3 regions of the Vibrio alginolyticus NBRC 15630 genome follow, and region 2 is predicted to be linked to each of the others. Evidence: predicted binding sites of a transcription regulator. Region 2 holds the regulator's gene; each other region holds the start of a gene.
The links. Region 2 encodes PurR, which represses purine synthesis genes. Its sites were predicted from a motif close to TNANGNAAACGTTTNCNTNA; they were not measured.

Region 1 (6,442 bases), 910 kb from region 2:
TGCAAAAGCGCAAGGTAATGAGCATCGCATTAAAGGCTTGGAGCAAGCACTTTCCGCTATCCAGAATGAATGCTCGGAAGGTGAGCTGCGCCAAGAGCTGCAAACAGAAGTGGAAGAAAAGACTAAAGAAGTTGAGGAGCGAGAGGAAGAATTAGTCGAAGCTCAGCATTCAGGGAAAGCAGACAAAATTGAGAAAAAACGTCACAAGCTGGCTGAGGCACAGCAAGAGCTGCTTGAGGCCAAACGTGAACTGGAATGGAATTATGGTCAATAGTAGGTGCTGAAAATATCTGCTAGAGAGAGAATAAAGCGCTTAAGATAAAAAGAGTAACAATTTGCTTGAGCACGTTAGGAAAAACAGTGATACATTTTCGACAATAGACGCTTCTGAAAGGATGTTTCAATGCAAGAAAATCATAAAATTTTAGTGGTTGATGACGATGCTCGTTTACGTGCTCTATTGGAGCGTTACCTTTCTGAGCAAGGTTTTCAGGTACGAAGTGTCGCCAATGGCGAACAGATGGATCGCCTACTAACGCGCGAAAACTTTCACTTAATGGTGCTAGACCTAATGTTGCCAGGTGAAGACGGTTTGTCAATTTGTCGTCGTCTACGCCACGCGAACAATATGTTGCCAATCTTAATGCTCACCGCGAAAGGTGATGAAGTGGACCGCATCGTAGGTCTTGAGGTAGGGGCGGATGATTATTTGCCAAAACCGTTTAACCCACGCGAATTATTGGCTCGCATCAAGGCCGTATTACGCCGCCAAACCGTAGAGTTGCCGGGTGCACCAAGCACGGAAGAAAAAGTGGTGGAGTTCGGGGAGTTCCGACTCAATCTAGGCACTCGCGAGATGTTCCGCGGTGACGAGGCAATGCCACTCACCTCTGGAGAGTTTGCTGTTCTAAAGGCGCTCGTGATGAATGCACGTGAGCCAATGTCACGAGACAAATTGATGAACATGGCGCGTGGCCGTGAATATTCTGCAATGGAACGTTCTATTGACGTACAAATCTCACGTTTACGTCGCATGTTAGAAGACGATCCGAGCAAGCCGCGCTACATTCAAACCGTATGGGGCCTAGGTTATGTTTTCGTCCCAGACGGCAAAGAGGTGTAATCTCTTCACTCCATAGCCAGCACTTGGCTATAGCAACTTCAGCCTTCATTACCTTCCCTTTGAAGGCTGAAATTTCGCGATTAGGACCACTAGGAACGTTCCATGCGCATCCGAAGTTCACTGACACAATCTATTCTGCTGTTCATCTCTTTGCTTCTCGCGAGCCAAGTTTTCTCTTACTACGCCGTTTTTAACTACGCGTTGATGCCGAGTTTGCAGCAGTTCAATAAAATTCTCGCCCATGAGCTCAATTTGGTGCTTGATGATGAAGGACCTTTAAAGTCTGATGCACCGTTAAGGCGTCAATTGTTAGAAAGATTAGGGGTGACGGTTCATAGTCTCGATAGCGATAAGGCGATTGAATTTCATCACGCAATGTCGATTGATTTGATGTCTGAAGAAATGAGCCAAGAGCTGGGTTCGCCCACAGAAGTGCGCTTATTGCTTGGCGATGAAAGTTACATTTTGTGGATGCACATCGAAAAGTTGCCGAACTCCATCATTCGTATTCCGTTATCTGAGCTGCAAGAAGAAGATTTTGCCCCGCTGTTTCGTAACAGCTTGATTATGGCGCTGCTGATCATTGCAGGTGGTTGGTTGTTTATTCGTTTGCAAAACCGTCCACTTTTGGCTTTAGAGAGAGCCGCGAAAGACGTCGGTCGAGGTGAGATCCCGCCCCCCTTAGCAGAGAAAGGCGCATCGGAGATTCGCTCTGTAACTCGAGCCTTTAATCAAATGTCGAAAGGTATTCAAGAGCTAGAAGAAGACCGAGCCTTATTAATGGCAGGGATTAGCCATGACTTACGAACACCTCTGACGCGTATTCGCCTAGCGACAGAAATGATGTCTCCTGAGGACAGCTATCTTGCGGAGGGGATCATTAGCGATACGGAAGAATGTAATGAGATCATCAGTCAGTTTATGGATTACCTCAAACCGGTGAACCAAGAATCGTTTGAAGCGGTTGATATCAGTACGATTGCCAGTGACGTCGCCAGTTCTGAAGGTGGTTATGAGGTTGAAATTGAAACAGATCTTAATCTTAACTTGCCGCCAGCCAAAGGAAGCGCGATTGCGATTAAGCGGGCGATCAGTAACTTAGTTGTGAATGCGCTACGCTATGGCAATGGCTGGGTCAAAATCAGCACTGGTGTGACAGCAGATAAGCAGCTAGTGTGGATTTCAGTAGAGGACAACGGACCGGGTATCGAGCATTCTCAAATCGCGAGGTTATTTGAACCCTTTACGCGTGGTGACACCGCTCGCGGTAGTGAAGGCACTGGGCTAGGGTTGGCGATTGTGAAGCGTATAATCAGCCAACATTCAGGCTCTGTGGTGATGCGTAATCGCAGTGAAGGCGGTTTAATCGCTCAAATCAGCTTTCCTACCAAGTAAGTCGACGATGGCCCGCACCCTTTAAACAAAAAGCCCAACCTAAATAGGTTGGGCTTTTCTTATTCTCAATAATCTTAAGACTCTTTCACTTCCTGAGGAAGTTCATCTTCGTCTTCCAGTTTCTCTGGCAGAAGTAGATTTAAAATGATCGCTGTGATGCCACCTGCTGCAACACCAGTTGAGAAAATACTCTTAATAAATTCTGGCATAAATTGCAGGATCTCTGGTTTTTGTGCGATACCAAGTCCCATTGAGAAGGATAAGGCCATGATCAGAATTGCGCGGCGATCGAGCTCAACACGAGAGATAATACGCACACCAGCGGCAGCAATCGTACCAAACATGACAATCGTTGCGCCGCCAAGTACTGGCTCAGGAATCAGCTGAACAAAGCTAGCGACGCCAGGAAACAAGCCAAGAATCACTAACATGCCAGAAATAAAGTAACCCACGTAGCGGCTCGCGACTCCTGTTAGCATGATGATGCCGTTATTCTGGCTAAACGTTGAGTTCGGGAAGCTGTTGAAAACGGCTGCGATTGCGGAGTTTAAGCCGTCTGCTAACACACCGCCCTTAATGCGTTTCATGTACACTGGGCCTTTTACTGGCTCACCAGACACTTCAGATGTTGCGGTAATATCACCGATGGCCTCTAGTGCGGTAATAAAGAAAATCAGTACCAGCGGAATGAACAGAGACCAGTCAAACGATAAGCCATATTGCATTGGTACGGGCAGTGCTACGATCTCGGTTGCGCCTAGCTGAGAGGTATCTACCATCCCCATAAAATACGCCATGATGTAACCCACTAGCATCGCAATCACGATTGAAGCCACACGGATGTATGGGTTTTTCGAGCGGTTTAAAATCACAATTAATCCAAGTACCGTCCCAGCCAGAGCAAGTTTGTCTAAGCTGCCGAAGGTTCCTTCATTTAATGCTGCGTAGCCACCGCCCATTGATACTAAGCCGACTTGAATCAGTGTGAGGCCGATAAGAGTGACGACGATGCCTGAAACGAGCGGAGTGATGATTCGGCGGGCATGCTCCAATACGCGAGATAGGAAAATTTCTGCAAATGATGCGACTAAAATCGTACCAAAAATGGCAGCCATCATGGTGCTGATGTCTGCTCCACCGGCTTTCAGCGATAGGCCTGCACCAATAATAGGACCTAAAAAGTTAAAGCTGGTGCCTTGAACAGAGAGCAAACCAGAGCCAATTGGGCCAACGGTGCGAATTTGAATAAACGAAGACACGCCTGACGCAAACAAAGACATGCTGATGATGGTATTCGTTTGGTCTGCTGGTACACCCAAAGACTGACAGATGATCAGTGACGGAGTGATAACCGCGACGAACATCGCCAATAAGTGCTGAAGTGCGGCAAAAATGGTTTGAGGCAAAGGTGGTCGATCGTTGAGTTGATAGACCAGTTCCGAAGATCGGTTTGAAGTTGTCATTGTTTGTCTCGCTAGTCGCAATATTTCCCTAGTTCTCGCTGAATGGGAGAGCAGGGTGGAGTTGACGTCGTTACCTGTGATTGCTGTTAATCAGAGTCAACTCAGGTTGGTGGAGTGTGATCTAACACACTTAAAAATTTGTGCGCGATTATAGAGAGATTTACTCAAAAAGCAAACGTTTGCTTTGTTTTTGGCGCATTAAAAAACGAGCCATTTGGCTCGCTTTCAATCATTACGCTTTGGAGTAAATATCCCGCTCACCCAACCAGCGATCGATAATCGCTGTTGCGTTAGACGGGTAATTGTCATGAATATGACGCGCAATGCGCTGAACTTCGGGAATCAGGCGTTGATCTCGAACTAAGTCTGCGATTTTGAAATCAGCAAGACCTGTCTGCTTTGTACCCAATAGTTCTCCAGGGCCACGAATTTCTAGGTCTTTCTGCGCAATGACGAAGCCATCGTTACTTTCACGTAGTACTCCGAGACGTTTTTGCGCGGTTTTTGACAGCGGAGAGTGGTACAGCAGCACACAATGGCTAGCAACGGAACCTCGGCCCACGCGACCTCTTAACTGGTGTAATTGTGCCAAACCAAGACGTTCAGGGTTTTCTATGATCATCAAGCTAGAGTTTGGCACATCCACACCAACTTCAATCACTGTCGTTGCGACCAGCAAATGCAGTTTATTGTCTTTGAAGTCTTGCATCACCGCTTGTTTCTCTGCCGGCTTCATTCGTCCGTGCACTAGACCAATTTTTACGTCCGGCAGTTTACGTTGAAGCTCTTCTGCGGTATCTGCCGCGGCTTGCGCTTCTAATACTTCCGACTCATCAATCAGGGTACACACCCAATATGCCTGCTTGCCTTCGTTTAAGCAGGCATTTCGGACACGTTCGACGATATCATTGCGTTTGGTATCTGGAATCGCGACAGTCTGGATTGGTGTTCGACCTGGCGGTAACTCATCAATCACCGACGTTTCTAAGTCAGCATAAGCAGTCATGGCTAACGTTCGCGGAATCGGCGTTGCTGTCATGATGAGCTGATGTGGATAAGCGCCTTGTTTTGCACCTTTCTCACGCAGCTCTAAACGTTGGTGGACACCGAAGCGGTGCTGTTCATCAATGATGACCAAAGCAAGGTGATGAAATTCAACGTGCTCTTGGAATAGCGCGTGAGTACCCACTACCATTTGCGCTTCACCACTGGCAATACGAGCCAGCTCGGCTTCCTTTGCCTTACCTTTGAGTTTGCCCGCTAACCAACCGACTTGAATGCCCATGGTTTCAAACCAGTTTGCGAAGTTGATAGCGTGTTGCTCGGCCAATAGTTCGGTTGGCGCCATGAGTGCCACCTGATGGCCATGCTCAATGGCTCTAACAGCGGCCAAAGCGGCAACCAACGTTTTCCCCGAACCAACATCGCCTTGCACTAATCGCATCATTGGGTGCGGTTTTTCTAGATCGGCTTCAATCTCTTGTACTACTCGGGTTTGAGCGTTTGTAGGAGAGAAAGGCAGTTGGGCTAAAAGCTGCGTTTTTAGTTTATTACAAGGACCGAGAGGTAGCGCTGAATCCTTCTGACCTTTGCTACGCACCGCTAGCATCGATAAGTTTTGTGCGAGCAACTCTTCCATGATCAAGCGGATTTGGGCAGGATGTTTGCCTTCGTCAAACTCATCTAAATTAATGGTTGGTGGTGGGCGATGAATGGTGTGCAGCGCTTGCGACATCGTGATTTGATGGTCATACAACCCCGCTGGAAGTAATTCCTGCACTGCGGTTTTATCAAGCAGGGCTAAAGCTTGTTCGGTAAGGTTGCGTAATGTGATTTGGCGTAAACCATCGGTGGTGGGATAAACAGGGGTTAAGCTCTGTTCTACATCGGGCTTTTGCTCGCTGACGTAAAACTTGTAGTCAGGATGAACAATTTCCAAACCCATGCCACCGCGCTTAATTTCACCGTAAGCATGTACTAACTTACCTTGCGTGAAATTGTTCTTCATGGCTGCGGTAAAGTTGAAAAAGCGCAGCGTGATAGTGCCATTACCGTCGCTGATTTTTACCGTTAGCATTTTGCGCTTACCGAAGATGGTGTCGACTGCCATGACCTTACCTTGCACTGCCGCCCAAAGGCCAGCATGCAGTTTGGCAATAGGGTAAATACGAGTACGATCTTCGTAGCGTAACGGAAGGTGAAACAGCAAATCTTGAACGCTATGTAAGCCAACTTTGGCGAGTTTTTCTGCGACTTTCGCGCCAACTCCAGAAAGGGAGGTTAATGGGACGGCAGATAACATTTGGGCGGACATAGAGGGCTCAAGAAAATGGTTAACATAGCAGTATGTTAACCATGGAGCTGTGTTTTTGTACAGGAAAAAATAGTCATGCTTTAGTTAGTGTCATGATTTGACTGATAACCTATCATTCCGAGGAGCTTTAGCGACATCAGGATTCTA
Region 2 (6,442 bases):
TCTTCAGCTTTCATCTTTTGTGCCGTGTCAAAAAGCCACACATAAGGATCGGTATCATCACCAAACGGCAGTTCTCCTTTTAAGCCGAAAATACCTTCTCCGCGAACTTCACAGTAAATTTGTTCCACTTTAAGCAGCTCACATACAATGTGTGCTTCTGCTGGGTTTTTAGCGATAAATATTTTCATCAAAATACCCACTTCACCAATTACGAGTTTTGCTGACTTGGTGTCGGCCTTACTTTATTCATAACCCATTTAGTGATGATTGGAAATAGTCCCAATAGCGCAAAAGACGCTAATACTGCGGGTGAAACAATGCCCGATAGGCTTTCAATTGTTGCTAATTGAGTACCTGCATTCAGATATACGGCTGTGCCTGGCAGCATACCTATTTGGCTAGTGAGATAAAATCGACCTACAGACATCGGTGTTAAGCCCATCAGTAAGTTGATTAGAAAGAAAGGGAATACAGGGATTAGACGCAAGGAAAATAGATAAAAAGCTCCGTCTTTTTCGACACCTTGATTAATTGCGTTGAGTTTATTTCCGAATTTGTTTTGTACCCAGTCACGCAATAAGTATCGGCTGCTCAAGAAGGCCAGTGTTGCCCCCATAGTGCTAGCGAAAGAAACCAGTAGCAAGCTTGTCCAAAAACCAAATAAGGCTGCACCAAGTAAGGTGACTACTGCCGCTCCTGGGATAGAAAAAGCGGTAATTGCAATGTAGGTAAAAAAGTAAATCGCAGCCGAGAATACAAAATTCTGATCGATGTATGTAGTTAGTGCTTCTTGTTGGGCTTTTGCATTCTCTAAGGTTAAATACTGGCCAAAGTTAATACCTAAAAAGACGATAGCCGCTAGTAGGATGAGACCTAATATCAGTTTCTTATTCATAATTTTGATTCCAATTTGGGATATATGTAATAAGACAGTAGGAAAACCGAAAAAATTTCACAAAAAAACCGCAGATTAGACTGCGGTTTTACAAGATAGTTTTTAGGCCGACTTTTATTGGAGGCCGTTCATCAACTCATCTCGGCGAGCTTGAGGTACCACACTCCAATGAGTGCCGTTGATAGCACCTTCTAGTGCCCATAGCAACTCAATGTTGACGGTTGCAGAGTGCGTATCTCTTATCGCTTTATAGGCGTTAAGCGCACCTTCCTCTTCAAGCTTCTCTACGGATTCGATGCCGGCTTTTTTTAGCATGCGCTCGGTAGCCAGTCGTAAGTTAGGCAAATCTTTCAAACGGTTAGGCTTTGTACTTGCTTGCTGTTCTTTCTCAAGCTTTGCCTTTTTCAATGATTGATTCGCTACTTCGATTAAGCGTTCGCTTGATTCCCATAAATCGCTGGAAATAGCGTAGTACTTTGTAACGACTGGAAAGCCACGTTTTTTATAAACGTAAGGCTTTAGCCCTTGTTTCTCGAAGTCAGATGAAGTTTTTTGGTCTGCTCTGATATGAAGCTGATTCTTTACCACTAGTGCAAACATTGTTTCATCAGCGAATAGTCCGAAGCCACCAAACATTGAGCGCGACTTGATATTACCAAGTGCCTCAAATAGCTTCATAGAGTCTTTGAGTATCGGTTTATCCATGTTTTGTTATCTCGGTGTAATTAATATTACGCCACCAAAAGTCAGGTCCGAGAGAGTAGCAAACATGCGTAAAAACAATGTCATTACAGAGTAAAGTCATTGCTTACACACTTGCCATCGGTAACCCCGCTACCTTCCATATCGTAATATGGTTCAGGCCGGAGGCTTTGCGTCCCACTCTTTCGAATGGTTTGCCCTGTGCGTGACACAATGAGCATACTTCTTATATTGAATTAACATCACGGTTTAGCGTTAAAAGTGTGATTTCGGTTCAATAAAAATGATAGATTGAATGCTCTATTTTGCATATGGAAAGGTGCAAATTGGCCTTTGAAAAGGAGTTCTTAATATATATTACATTTATATAAAACAGGGAGTTAACGTTAGTCAATTGTTATTAGAGCTGTGTGAAGTATTAGAGAATGCTTAATTTTCCCAAAAAAATAAGCGCCCCTGTAGAGCGCTTATTTAACACGGTTAAATACAGTGAAATTTAGTTCATTTTTTTCACAGTATTTCGAATTACAAGCTCAGGTTGCATTTCGAAAATTCGTTTTTCGTGTTCTTTATCTTTGATACGCTCAAGTAGAATTTCGAATGCATTTTTACCAACACGACGTTTAGGTTGGTGGATAGTCGTTAGCGGTGGAGAGAAGTATTCCGCAAGCTCGATGTTGTCGTAGCCGATCACTGAAATATCTTCAGGAATTTTGATCCCGTTTTGTTGCAAGCGGCTCATTAGGCCTAGAGCCATTGTGTCGTTAAAACAGAATACCGCCGTCGGGCGCTTGTCCATTGCGGTAATTTTATCTGCAACTAATACGGCCGTATCACATTCAAAGTTACCTTCAAGGATCCAGTCTTCATTTACAGCTAGGTTCGCTTCACTCATTGCGCGACGGAAACCTGCAATGCGCTCTTGGCAAGCAAGCTTTTCAAAATGACCGCTTAGACAAGCGATATCCGTATGACCATTGTCAATCAGATGTTTGGTTGCAATGTAGCCACCTTCTTCTGAGTTATCCATGATCTTGTCTGCTTGTGAGCTCTCTGGGCCCCAATCCATGACCACTTTAGGAATGTCCGCATGACGGTCAAGCATCTCTTTTAGTTCTTCGGTTAAGTCAGAACACATCACTAGGATGCCATCAACGCGCTTTTCAGCCAGCATACGAATGTAATCGCGTTGTTTTTCGTAAATCCCGCCTGTGTTACATAAAATCAGAGTATAGCCTTGGCGGTAACAGTAGCTCTCAACGCCATCAATCACTTCTGAGAAAAATAGGTTAGTTGATTGAGTTACTAACATGCCAATCGTACGAGTTGAGTTGCATTTTAGGCTGCGTGCAACGGCACTTGGCGCGTAATTCAGCTCGTCAACGGCTTTCATTACTTTTTCTTGCGTTGCTTCTGCAACGAAACGCGTTTTATTGATAACGTGCGAAACTGTCGTAGTGGAAACGCCGGCTAAGCGAGCAACGTCTTTTATCGTGGCCATAAATGGTGTCCTGTATCGAGCTACTGAAATATGTCGTATTGGATGTACCTGATGCTCTAATGGTTTCACACCTAGCAATATAAAATTGGCGCTAAGTGTCTCGGCAGCGGTTGATCCAAGTGCGACAAAAGGGTGCGTAGCAGCATCGGTCGATGAATTTTATCTTTTTTCTATCTGATGAGAAATTGCCATCAACCTGTTAAGAAAACACAAAAACCGCTATATTTCAGCGGTTTACATATAAATCATATTTAATCGTTTGCGCTCACATTTTAGCCCTATGTGGACTGACTAGCAATGTTTTCAGCAAGAGATTTGTGTATTTGAAGTCACATTTTGACTGCTAAATAACCAAGCGTCTTTGCGCTAAGTTAAGGCAAACGAATATTATACCCAAGTTACTTACAATTGGTCACTTTCAGGCATACAGGAAGCCCGATAGGCAGGCTCCCTAAAAATAGGCGGCAATTATTCACCAAGAAGGTAGGCGCTGTCTAGTTTACAAAATGCAACTAATAGTTTCGCGACACTCGAGTAAAATCCAAATTCGTCGAATTGTTTACATTTGTCTGAAAACTGAGGTAACCAAGACATCAATTGTTGCTGGATAAAGTCGTTTTGTTTAACGAAGGCTTCTTCCATGTGTTTTTCTTGTTCAAGCTCGTTTGAGCGGATAATCATGTTCCCGAGAAAGTCGAGCTCAACGGCTAAGTGATCCGCAGGTTCCTTTAGGTTTTCGTCTACTTGAACGCCAAATTCAGCCATCAACTTTTCCATTTCCTCAGCTGGCTTGTCATTCAGTAAACCTGATTCACCAATGTACATGGATGCGTAAGGAAGAGCGCCGTATTTTTCTGTCTTCAAAAACAGTTCACAAAAGTCAGCTGCAAGCTCTAGTTGTGCATCTTCACGATCTTGTAACCGATTCAATGCATCAACTAGGCTATCAACAGCTGGTTTCAGCGACTCATTTTCACCTAAACCTGCGAGAAAACTGCGAATTTCAACACTGTGATAGGCTTCCAATTCTTTCTCTGTTAGTTCTTTTGCGAACAAGCTCGAAAACCACCAGTAAATTTCAGCGCGTTTTTCATTAAAAGCTTTCACTTCTTGCATTTTGGGCTCCTGAATGATGCTTCAAGTCATGCATCACAAAGTCAATTAGGGATATCCCCTAAGTGTAATCAATTAAAATGAATAGCAGTAACTATAATTGTTATGTTTTATGGTCAAAAATGACCGTTTATTAATAGCAATGGGCAAGCTTGTTTTGAATCAATAAAAACGCTAAATCTTGCGTTTTAATGTATCTATGACTAGAAATGTTACTAGTTATGAATAGAATACGTCTTGGATAATAAGAAGACAGAAAAGTGGTGTAAATGAGCTATCACGTATTAGTCGTAGAAGATGATGTTGTAACTCGTAGTAAGCTTGCGGGATATTTCCAAAATGAGGGCTACCAAGTCAGCGAAGCAGAGAGTGGCGCAGAAATGCGTGAAGTTTTGCAAGCGGGCGATGTAGACCTGATCATGCTGGATATTAACCTGCCTGGTGAAGACGGCCTGATGCTTACTCGTGAGTTACGTAGCCAATCGGATATTGGTATCATATTAGTAACAGGACGCACGGATAGCATTGATAAAATCGTAGGCCTAGAAATGGGTGCTGACGATTATGTGACAAAACCTTTTGAACTGAGAGAGCTGTTAGTTCGCGTTAAAAACTTGCTGTGGCGTATTTCAGCAGCGCGCAGTGGCAGCTCGAAAGCGAATGAAACCAGTGAAGAGCACATTGTGCGCTTTGGGGAGTGGACATTCGACATTCAACGTCGCGCACTTAGCCGCAACGGTGAGCCAGTAAAACTAACTAAAGCAGAGTATGAACTTTTGGTGGCATTATCGTCTTATCCTAACCAGGTGTTAAGTCGTGAGCGTATTTTGAACATGATCAGCCATCGAGTGGATGCGCCGAATGACCGCACCATTGATGTTCTTATTCGACGTATGCGCGCAAAAATGGAGTTCGATCCTAAGAACCCACAGATTTTTGTAACGGTACACGGCGAAGGCTATATGTTTGCTGGTGACTAGTTGGAACATAACTCAATCGTAAAAAGAAAAAGGAGAGCTTGGGCTCTCCTTTTTTGTGGCTTCAAGATAATACTAGTTTGCTTCAACCATTGGTGTTTGGCCGACAGTATCACGCAACCTTTGCCAAATACTGCCCAAGTACTCATGCCAATAAAGCTCTGTTTGTTCTAAGTAACGCGCTTTAGGTGAGTATTTATCCCAAGGTTGACTTATCTCGCTAATAGCTAAGAAGTTGGTCGGGGCTGGGATTGGTTTAATGCCTGCTGCGTTGAACTCATACAATGCACGGCTCATGTGACTCGCAGAAGTGACTAACACAATCTCCTTTTGTTGAACGAATGCAGCCGCTTGACGCGCCTCTTCCCACGTATCTTTCGCATCTTCTAATAAAATGATATCGGATTTCGCGACTCCCAACGCAAGGGCAACGTTCGCCATCATTCGCGCGTGGCTAATTTCAGATCCGCCAGCATAGCCGGATAAGATTAATTTCGCGCCTGGATACATTCTTAAAATACGAATGCCCTCAGTTAAGCGCATTAATGCTGCACGGCTTAACTGCGAGGTGGGTGGAATTTCGTCATCGATAACATGACCATTCCCTAAAACCATCACGTAGTCGATGGTGCCAGAAACTGGCAAAAAGGCTTTATGCTCTCGCTCTAACGGCATAAGAAGCTTGGTTGAAACAGGTTGGAAGGCAACAAGAAAAATGCCAACAAAAGAGAATAGAACAACGAAGCAGCCAGTTTTACGTTTTGTAGTAAAACTAATGAGAGCAAGACCCAACAAGCCTATCAGCAGCAATGCCGGAAGGGGCATAAGCATGGCTGACACTACTTTTTTCAGCTCAAACATACATAAATAGTCCGAAAAAACATCAATTGATAATAAAAATGAGGGTATCCCTCTTTATTCCTGCTTTCCTTGTGCCAGAATAGCGGCACAATCCGTTATGATAACTCAGCAGAAGTGACAGAAGACCGCAATTTCGACGATATCGCCCACAAATTTGCAAAAAATATTTACGGCTCCGATAAAGGGGAGATCCGCCAAATCATTGTGTGGGAAGATTTTCTACAGATTCTAAGTGAATTAGATGCTGACCAGCAACCCCTAGAAGTGTTGGACGCTGGTGGTGGTTTGGCACAAATGTCGCAAAAGCTTGCTAAGCTCGGACATCGAATCGCTTTATGTGATCTATCTTCGGAAATGCTGCAGTTGGCTAAGCAGGATATTGAAAAAAACGGT
Region 3 (6,442 bases), 1.4 Mb from region 2:
TCTCATAAAACACCTCGTCAGTCTGAACGGTGAAGAACGAACCAGATGCAGAATCTACTTTCCGAGTGTTATGTTACTCAAGTGGTTATGGGATTTTTTAGAATGCTGGGTTTTAGGTTTCTAGTCTCACCATGGTTTTCTTGAATCAAGTTTATAAGTATTAAAACAACCAAGAGCAGCCCTCAGGCTGCTCTTTTGTGCTTGGAGTTTATTATTCAGGGCTACTCATCTGAGGCGTACCCATGTACGCCAAGCTCTGCGCCATCTAAATAGGCTTTACCATCCTTCATGATCAACCGCTCGTCTACCAGCCACTTAGCCACCATAGGGTAGATTCGGTGCTCCTGCGCCTGAACACGTGCCGCAAGTACACTAGCATCATCGTCTTCGAACACAGGAACTTTTGCTTGCAGTATGACAGGGCCACCATCAAGCTCTTCCGTTACAAAGTGCACACTCGTACCATGTTCTTTATCGCCAGCATCAATTGCTCTCTGGTGTGTGTGTAGCCCAGGATATTTTGGTAGAAGAGAAGGGTGGATATTGATCATCTTACCCATGTAATGAGAAACAAATGCGCTGCTCAGAATGCGCATGTAACCAGCAAGAATAATCACGTCTGGTTGGTATTCATCTATTTGACTCATTAGCTCTGCATCAAAGCTTTCACGCGAGCTGAATGCTTTAGGGTCGACAAAGTGACCGTCCACATCAAACTTTTTTGCACGTTCTAAACCAAAAGCATCTGCTTTGTTAGAGAACACGGCTGCCACTCGTGCGTTTGGCATGCTGTCTTCGCAAGCTTCCAAGATAGCTTGCAGGTTACTTCCGTTACCCGAGATGAGGACCACAATGTTTTTTAGGGTATGGTTTTTCATGATGTCGAGAGCGCCTTGGTATTGTAGGTTGGAGTTATGTAGCTTCTAAACTACCTACTAATAGAATGGTTTTTAGTGTTCTAGATAGCAAAATGAGGACCTAGTCATCTAGTGTCCTCATTCTTCTTATCTTTTGAGCTCGATTTGCAAATTATTGGATTTCAACTTGCTCTTCGTTCGCGTCTGCTTGTGCGATTTGACCAATCACCCACGCGTTTTCGCCTTCTTCTTTAAGAAGAGCAACTGCTGCATCTGCCTGGTCTTTCGGTAGTGCGACGATTAGACCTACACCACAGTTGAATGTGCGGTACATTTCGTGTGTGTCGACGTTGCCTTTCTCTTGTAGCCACTTGAAGATAACTGGCCATTCCCAACTGTTACCATCGATAACTGCTTTCGTGCCTTCAGGCAGTACGCGTGGGATGTTTTCCCAGAAACCACCACCAGTGATATGAGAAATCGCATGGATGTCGTGTTTCTCAATCATCTTAAGTGCTGACTTGATGTAAATTTTTGTTGGTTCTAGTAGGTGCTCACCAATAGTGCGGCCTGCTAGCTCTTCGCTCTTATCTGCACCAGATACTTCTAGGATCTTACGGATAAGGGAGTAACCGTTTGAGTGTGGGCCGCTTGAACCAACAGCGATAAGTGCATCACCAGCAGCGACTTTCGTGCCGTCAATCACGTCTTCTTTTTCTACTACGCCAACACAGAAACCAGCTACGTCGTAGTCTTCGCCTTCATACATGCCAGGCATCTCCGCAGTTTCGCCACCAATTAGGGCACAACCTGCTTGAACACACCCTTCTGCGATACCTGAAACAACATCCGCTGCGGTATCAACGTCTAGTTTGCCTGTTGCGTAGTAATCTAGGAAAAACAGTGGCTCTGCGCCTTGCACGATAAGATCATTTACACACATTGCCACTAGGTCGATGCCAATCGTGTCGTGCTTGTTCATATCCAGTGCTAGGCGAAGTTTTGTGCCAACGCCATCAGTACCAGAAACCAGTACAGGTTGTTTGTATTTAGTTGGCAATTCGCATAGCGCGCCAAAACCACCGATACCACCCATAACTTCAGGGCGACGAGTACGTTTTACCGCACCCTTAATACGATCCACAAGCGCGTTGCCTGCATCAATATCTACACCAGCGTCTTTATAGCTAAGAGAAGAGTTGTTACCACTCACAGGGAAGTCCTCGGTATTAAGTTGGATATGAAAACGGCGCTATTCTAACAGTGCTTAAACATAGATAGCAAACGTTTGCGTCTGTTTTTTCTTTAGTGATTTATCCTGATATCCCTGTGAAAATCATGTATAATCTGAAGGTTTGTTTAAATATTGCCAACTATAGCCGGAGATGGACATGAAAGTTGTTGAAGTAAAGCACCCTCTAGTAAAACATAAAATTGGTCTAATGAGAGAAGGTGACATCAGCACAAAACGTTTTCGTGAGTTAGCGACTGAGGTCGGTAGCCTACTTACTTACGAAGCAACGTCAGACTTTGAAACAGAAAAAGTGACCATTGATGGTTGGAACGGTCCGGTAGAAGTAGACCAGATTAAAGGTAAAAAAGTAACCGTAGTGCCAATCCTACGTGCAGGTCTAGGCATGATGGATGGAGTTCTTGAGCACATGCCAAGCGCACGTATCAGTGTTGTGGGTATTTACCGTGATGAAGAAACGCTTGAGCCAGTTCCTTACTTCAACAAGCTTGCTTCAAACATCGAGGAGCGTATTGCGCTTGTTGTTGACCCAATGCTTGCAACAGGTGGTTCTATGATTGCTACGATCGATCTCCTAAAAGAGAAAGGTTGTAACCAAATCAAAGTGCTGGTACTTGTTGCTGCACCAGAAGGTATTGAAGCGCTAGAAAAAGCACACCCAGATGTTGAGCTATACACTGCGGCAATCGATGAGAAGCTTAATGACAAAGGCTACATCGTTCCGGGTCTAGGCGATGCAGGTGATAAGATCTTCGGTACTAAGTAATTCTTTGATGTATTACTATGACTGAACAGAAAAAGGCTTGGTGAAAACCAAGCCTTTTTTGTATCTACAAGAGGAGAAGAGTAAGACACGCCAACTAATAAAGCGGCGCAAACGAACTATTTCGCGCTTTCTTCTTCCATTTGTGCGTTATCTACAACGTGGTTTTCACCTAAATCGTTTGGTAGCACAAGGTTAAGAATAATTGCCACGATACCGCATAGACTCACACCTTGTAGACTGAACTCACCAATACCGAAGGCCATACCACCAATGCCAAACACAAGGGTTACGGCAACAATCACTAGATTACGAGACTTATGTAAATCAACGTTATTCTTGATCAGTGTGTTGAGGCCTACCGTTGCGATAGAGCCGAACAGCAGAATCATGATACCGCCCATGACAGGTACTGGAATCGTTTGAAGAACCGCACCTAGCTTACCTACCAATGCAAGTACGATTGCGGTGATTGCTGCCCAAGTCATGATCACAGGGTTAAATGCTTTGGTTAGCATTACCGCTCCTGTTACTTCACTGTAAGTGGTGTTTGGTGGAGCACCCACCATCGAAGCTGCGATAGTTGCCACCCCGTCACCTGCGATTGTGCGATGAAGGCCTGGTTTTTTCAGGTAGTTTTTACCTGTAACGTTTGAGATGGCAAGCATGTCACCTACGTGCTCAACCGCAGGTGCGATAGCGACAGGAATCATGAACAAAATTGCGTTGATATTGAACTCTGGCGCGGTGAAGTTTGGCATGGCTAGCCAAGCCGCTTGTTCTACGGGAGTGAAATCAACCACCCCGTAGAATAGAGAAACAGAGTAACCAGCAAGAATACCACCAACAATAGGAACGAGCTTCAAAAAGCCTTTTGCAAAAACGCTGAGTACAATGGTTGTGAGCAGTGAGACCGCCGAGATAATGATCGCAGCATCACCATTAACTAGCTGTGCAGCTCCATCACCAGTTTTACCTACCGCCATGTTCACTGCTGTTGGGGCAAGGCCAAGGCCGATAACCATGATCACAGGGCCAACGACAACGGGCGGGAGAATTTTATGGATAAATCCAACACCACGCACTTTGATCATCGCCCCTAGAGCCACATAAACTAAGCCCGCTGCCATCAAGCCGCCCATCGTTGCACCGATACCCCAAGTTTGGATACCGAACATAATAGGAGCAATAAACGCAAAAGAAGAGGCAAGGAAGATGGGAACAGAACGTTTAGTCATTAATTGGAAGAGGAGAGTACCGACACCGGCACCAAAGAGGGCTACGTTTGGATCAAGGCCAGTTAGGAGCGGCACAAGCACCAAAGCACCAAAAGCGACAAAGAGCATTTGAGCGCCTTGTAACGCGTTTTTCATAATAATTCCCTATTTTCAAGATACGCAGACAAATCCGGCGAATACTATCATCCTGCAATCGTTTGCAATGTTGCATAGATCAAACTTTCGATTGAATTTTTCTCATAAATAGCACTTTTGAGAGTTGCTTGCTTGCAAATTGTCCTCTTTTACGTGTCTTGCGTGAAGATGAAAAATGGACAGCCTAACTTGTTGAGATAGCTTAATAAGCAATGAGTTTATTATAAAAATAGCACTGAAGCGCTGGTTGAGGCCCGAGTTAACAAAGCTGGTCATAATACAGACAATTTACTCAGTACTTGCCTTGCTCAAGATTTGATAGTTGCTTATTATTCGGGTTCTTGTTCAGAGGATTATAAAAACTATGCGCTATTTAGCTCTCTTACTGATAGGTTGGTTGTCCCTACCAGTATATGCATTAACTCAGGTGGATATCTATCGTGCCGAAGTGGTTATCGACAGTGAGCAGAACGACGGTGAGTCTTTGGCTCGTCAACAAGGTATGCAGGATGTGATTGTTCGAGCGACCGGTTCTCAATCCTCTTTAAGCAATCCAGTGATTAAAAAGGCACTCAGCTCAAGTGCGCGTTACATTTCTCAACTGAGCTATGGGCAGGTTGATGGAAAAGCGAGCCTAAAAATGTTGTTTAACAACGACCAAATCAGCTCTCTTTTAACACAAGCACAATTGCCATCTTGGTCGCCAAATCGTGCCAATATTTTAGTTTGGATGGTTGAAGAACGGGGTTACGATCGTAACATTGTGTGGGAACATTCTGAATCTTCAAATGTTGCAGCACTTCGTAGCGCAGCGAAATTAAGAGGCCTACCAATCACTATCCCGGTTGGGGATTTTGATGATGTGACCGGTGTTAATGTCTCTGATCTTTGGGGCGGCTTTATTGAGCCAATTGGTCAAGCCAGCCAGCGCTACCTAGCTGACGCCGTTTTGGTTGTACGAGCTCAAGGTGAACAAATTCGTTGGACACTCTACGACCAGTCGCCAACGAGAATTGTAGAAGCGCAACGTTCTCCGCGTAGCGGGTCTGCATCAGGTGCTAATGCTATTGCAGAAATGGTGGATGGCATCGCAGACTACTATGCAAGTAAGAGTGCAGTTGTGGTTTCAGGAAAGTCTTCAAAAGCGCTAGCAGTGAAAGTCCTTAATGTAACCTCTGCAACGGACTTCTTCCGTTTAGAGAATGCGTTAAAACAACTTAATTCGGTTGCGGGTACAGAGATTAAGCGTGTTCAAGGGGACGAGTTAACGCTCAACATCCACCTTTTGGCATCACAACAAGCTTTTGAGAAAGAAGCTTCTTCTATTTCTCAATTAATGGTTTTTGAAGATCCTTTAGGTGAAGTTGATGCCCCAGCTTCAACTCAAGAAGAAGAGCCATTGGTTCAGAGTAATGAAGCAAAAGACGCCGCGACGCCAAAAGAAGCGCAGCTTGAAGTACCAGTAGATATTGTGGCAGAAGCAAGTGACGAAACACAGCCAACTCAGCCGATGATTGTGGAGCCTGTCCGAGAACAGTATGACTTGATCTACGAGTGGCGCTCGGCATCGTAATCGCCTTGGTAGCGTTCCAGGCGTGAAACGCAAGGATCAAAGACCAATGTGGTAAGCATAAAAAAGAGTCGCAATAGCGACTCTTTTTGTTTTCTAAATTCGTATTCGAACCAATGATCAGTGATTGACTGCAATTGGCGTTATTTATTGAATTTCGCTTTTTCTTCTTTTTCTACTTGAGAGAGGCGTTTCAACTTAAGACCTAGCTCTTTGCCTCTCGCTCTAGCAAACAAAATATTGCCAGCGAAACCGAGTGAAGTCAGTATCAGTTCCACTGCCGCAAGCCAGCGTTCACCCCCATCCACATAGAGGATGGTCAGCGCATGCAAGAAATACAGCATAAGAACAAAGTTAGCCCAAGCATGAGTGTAAGGCTTACCAGCTAAAATACCAGGCAACGGAAGTAGTAGCGGAATACACCAAGCAATAGCAAGTGTTGTGCTGCTGAGGTGAGGGTGAGGGGATAACGCAAGCTGCCAAATAGCGACCCAGGCTAATAAGGCTAAGTTGCCAAATAAAGCCAGGTAACGATAGGTTTTAGCCTGTGTACCGAGTGGTGTTTGGTCTAAAGAGTCAGACATCGATTAACTATCCTTGATTTTACTAACAGACTTTTAGTTTTAA

Region 1: the regulator PurR is predicted to act here: its motif matches at 4,149-4,168, upstream of N646_RS11670 (uracil-xanthine permease family protein).
Region 3: the regulator PurR is predicted to act here: its motif matches at 2,134-2,153, upstream of purM (phosphoribosylformylglycinamidine cyclo-ligase).

Annotation. Positions count from the first base shown of each region.
Region 1 is NC_022349.1:2,534,668-2,541,109, forward strand. It holds gene N646_RS11655 (DUF1090 domain-containing protein) at 1-274, shown strand, start outside; gene ompR (osmolarity response regulator transcription factor OmpR) at 404-1,123, shown strand; gene envZ (two-component system sensor histidine kinase EnvZ) at 1,226-2,518, shown strand; gene N646_RS11670 (uracil-xanthine permease family protein) at 2,593-3,981, opposite strand; gene recG (ATP-dependent DNA helicase RecG) at 4,214-6,295, opposite strand.
Region 2 is NC_022349.1:107,062-113,503, forward strand. It holds gene N646_RS00445 (DUF2007 domain-containing protein) at 1-188, opposite strand, end outside; gene N646_RS00450 (TVP38/TMEM64 family protein) at 209-895, opposite strand; gene N646_RS00455 (TfoX/Sxy family DNA transformation protein) at 1,010-1,600, opposite strand; cyclic di-GMP riboswitch class I at 1,717-1,806, opposite strand; gene purR (HTH-type transcriptional repressor PurR) at 2,094-3,098, opposite strand; gene torD (molecular chaperone TorD) at 3,567-4,214, opposite strand; gene torR (two-component system response regulator TorR) at 4,481-5,191, shown strand; gene elyC (envelope biogenesis factor ElyC) at 5,264-6,049, opposite strand; gene cmoM (tRNA uridine 5-oxyacetic acid(34) methyltransferase CmoM) at 6,164-6,442, shown strand, end outside.
Region 3 is NC_022349.1:1,470,865-1,477,306, reverse strand. It holds gene purN (phosphoribosylglycinamide formyltransferase) at 222-878, opposite strand; gene purM (phosphoribosylformylglycinamidine cyclo-ligase) at 1,030-2,070, opposite strand; gene upp (uracil phosphoribosyltransferase) at 2,249-2,875, shown strand; gene N646_RS06655 (uracil-xanthine permease family protein) at 2,992-4,245, opposite strand; gene N646_RS06650 (DUF2066 domain-containing protein) at 4,610-5,818, shown strand; gene N646_RS06645 (DUF2069 domain-containing protein) at 5,959-6,399, opposite strand; gene wrbA (NAD(P)H:quinone oxidoreductase) at 6,422-6,442, opposite strand, start outside.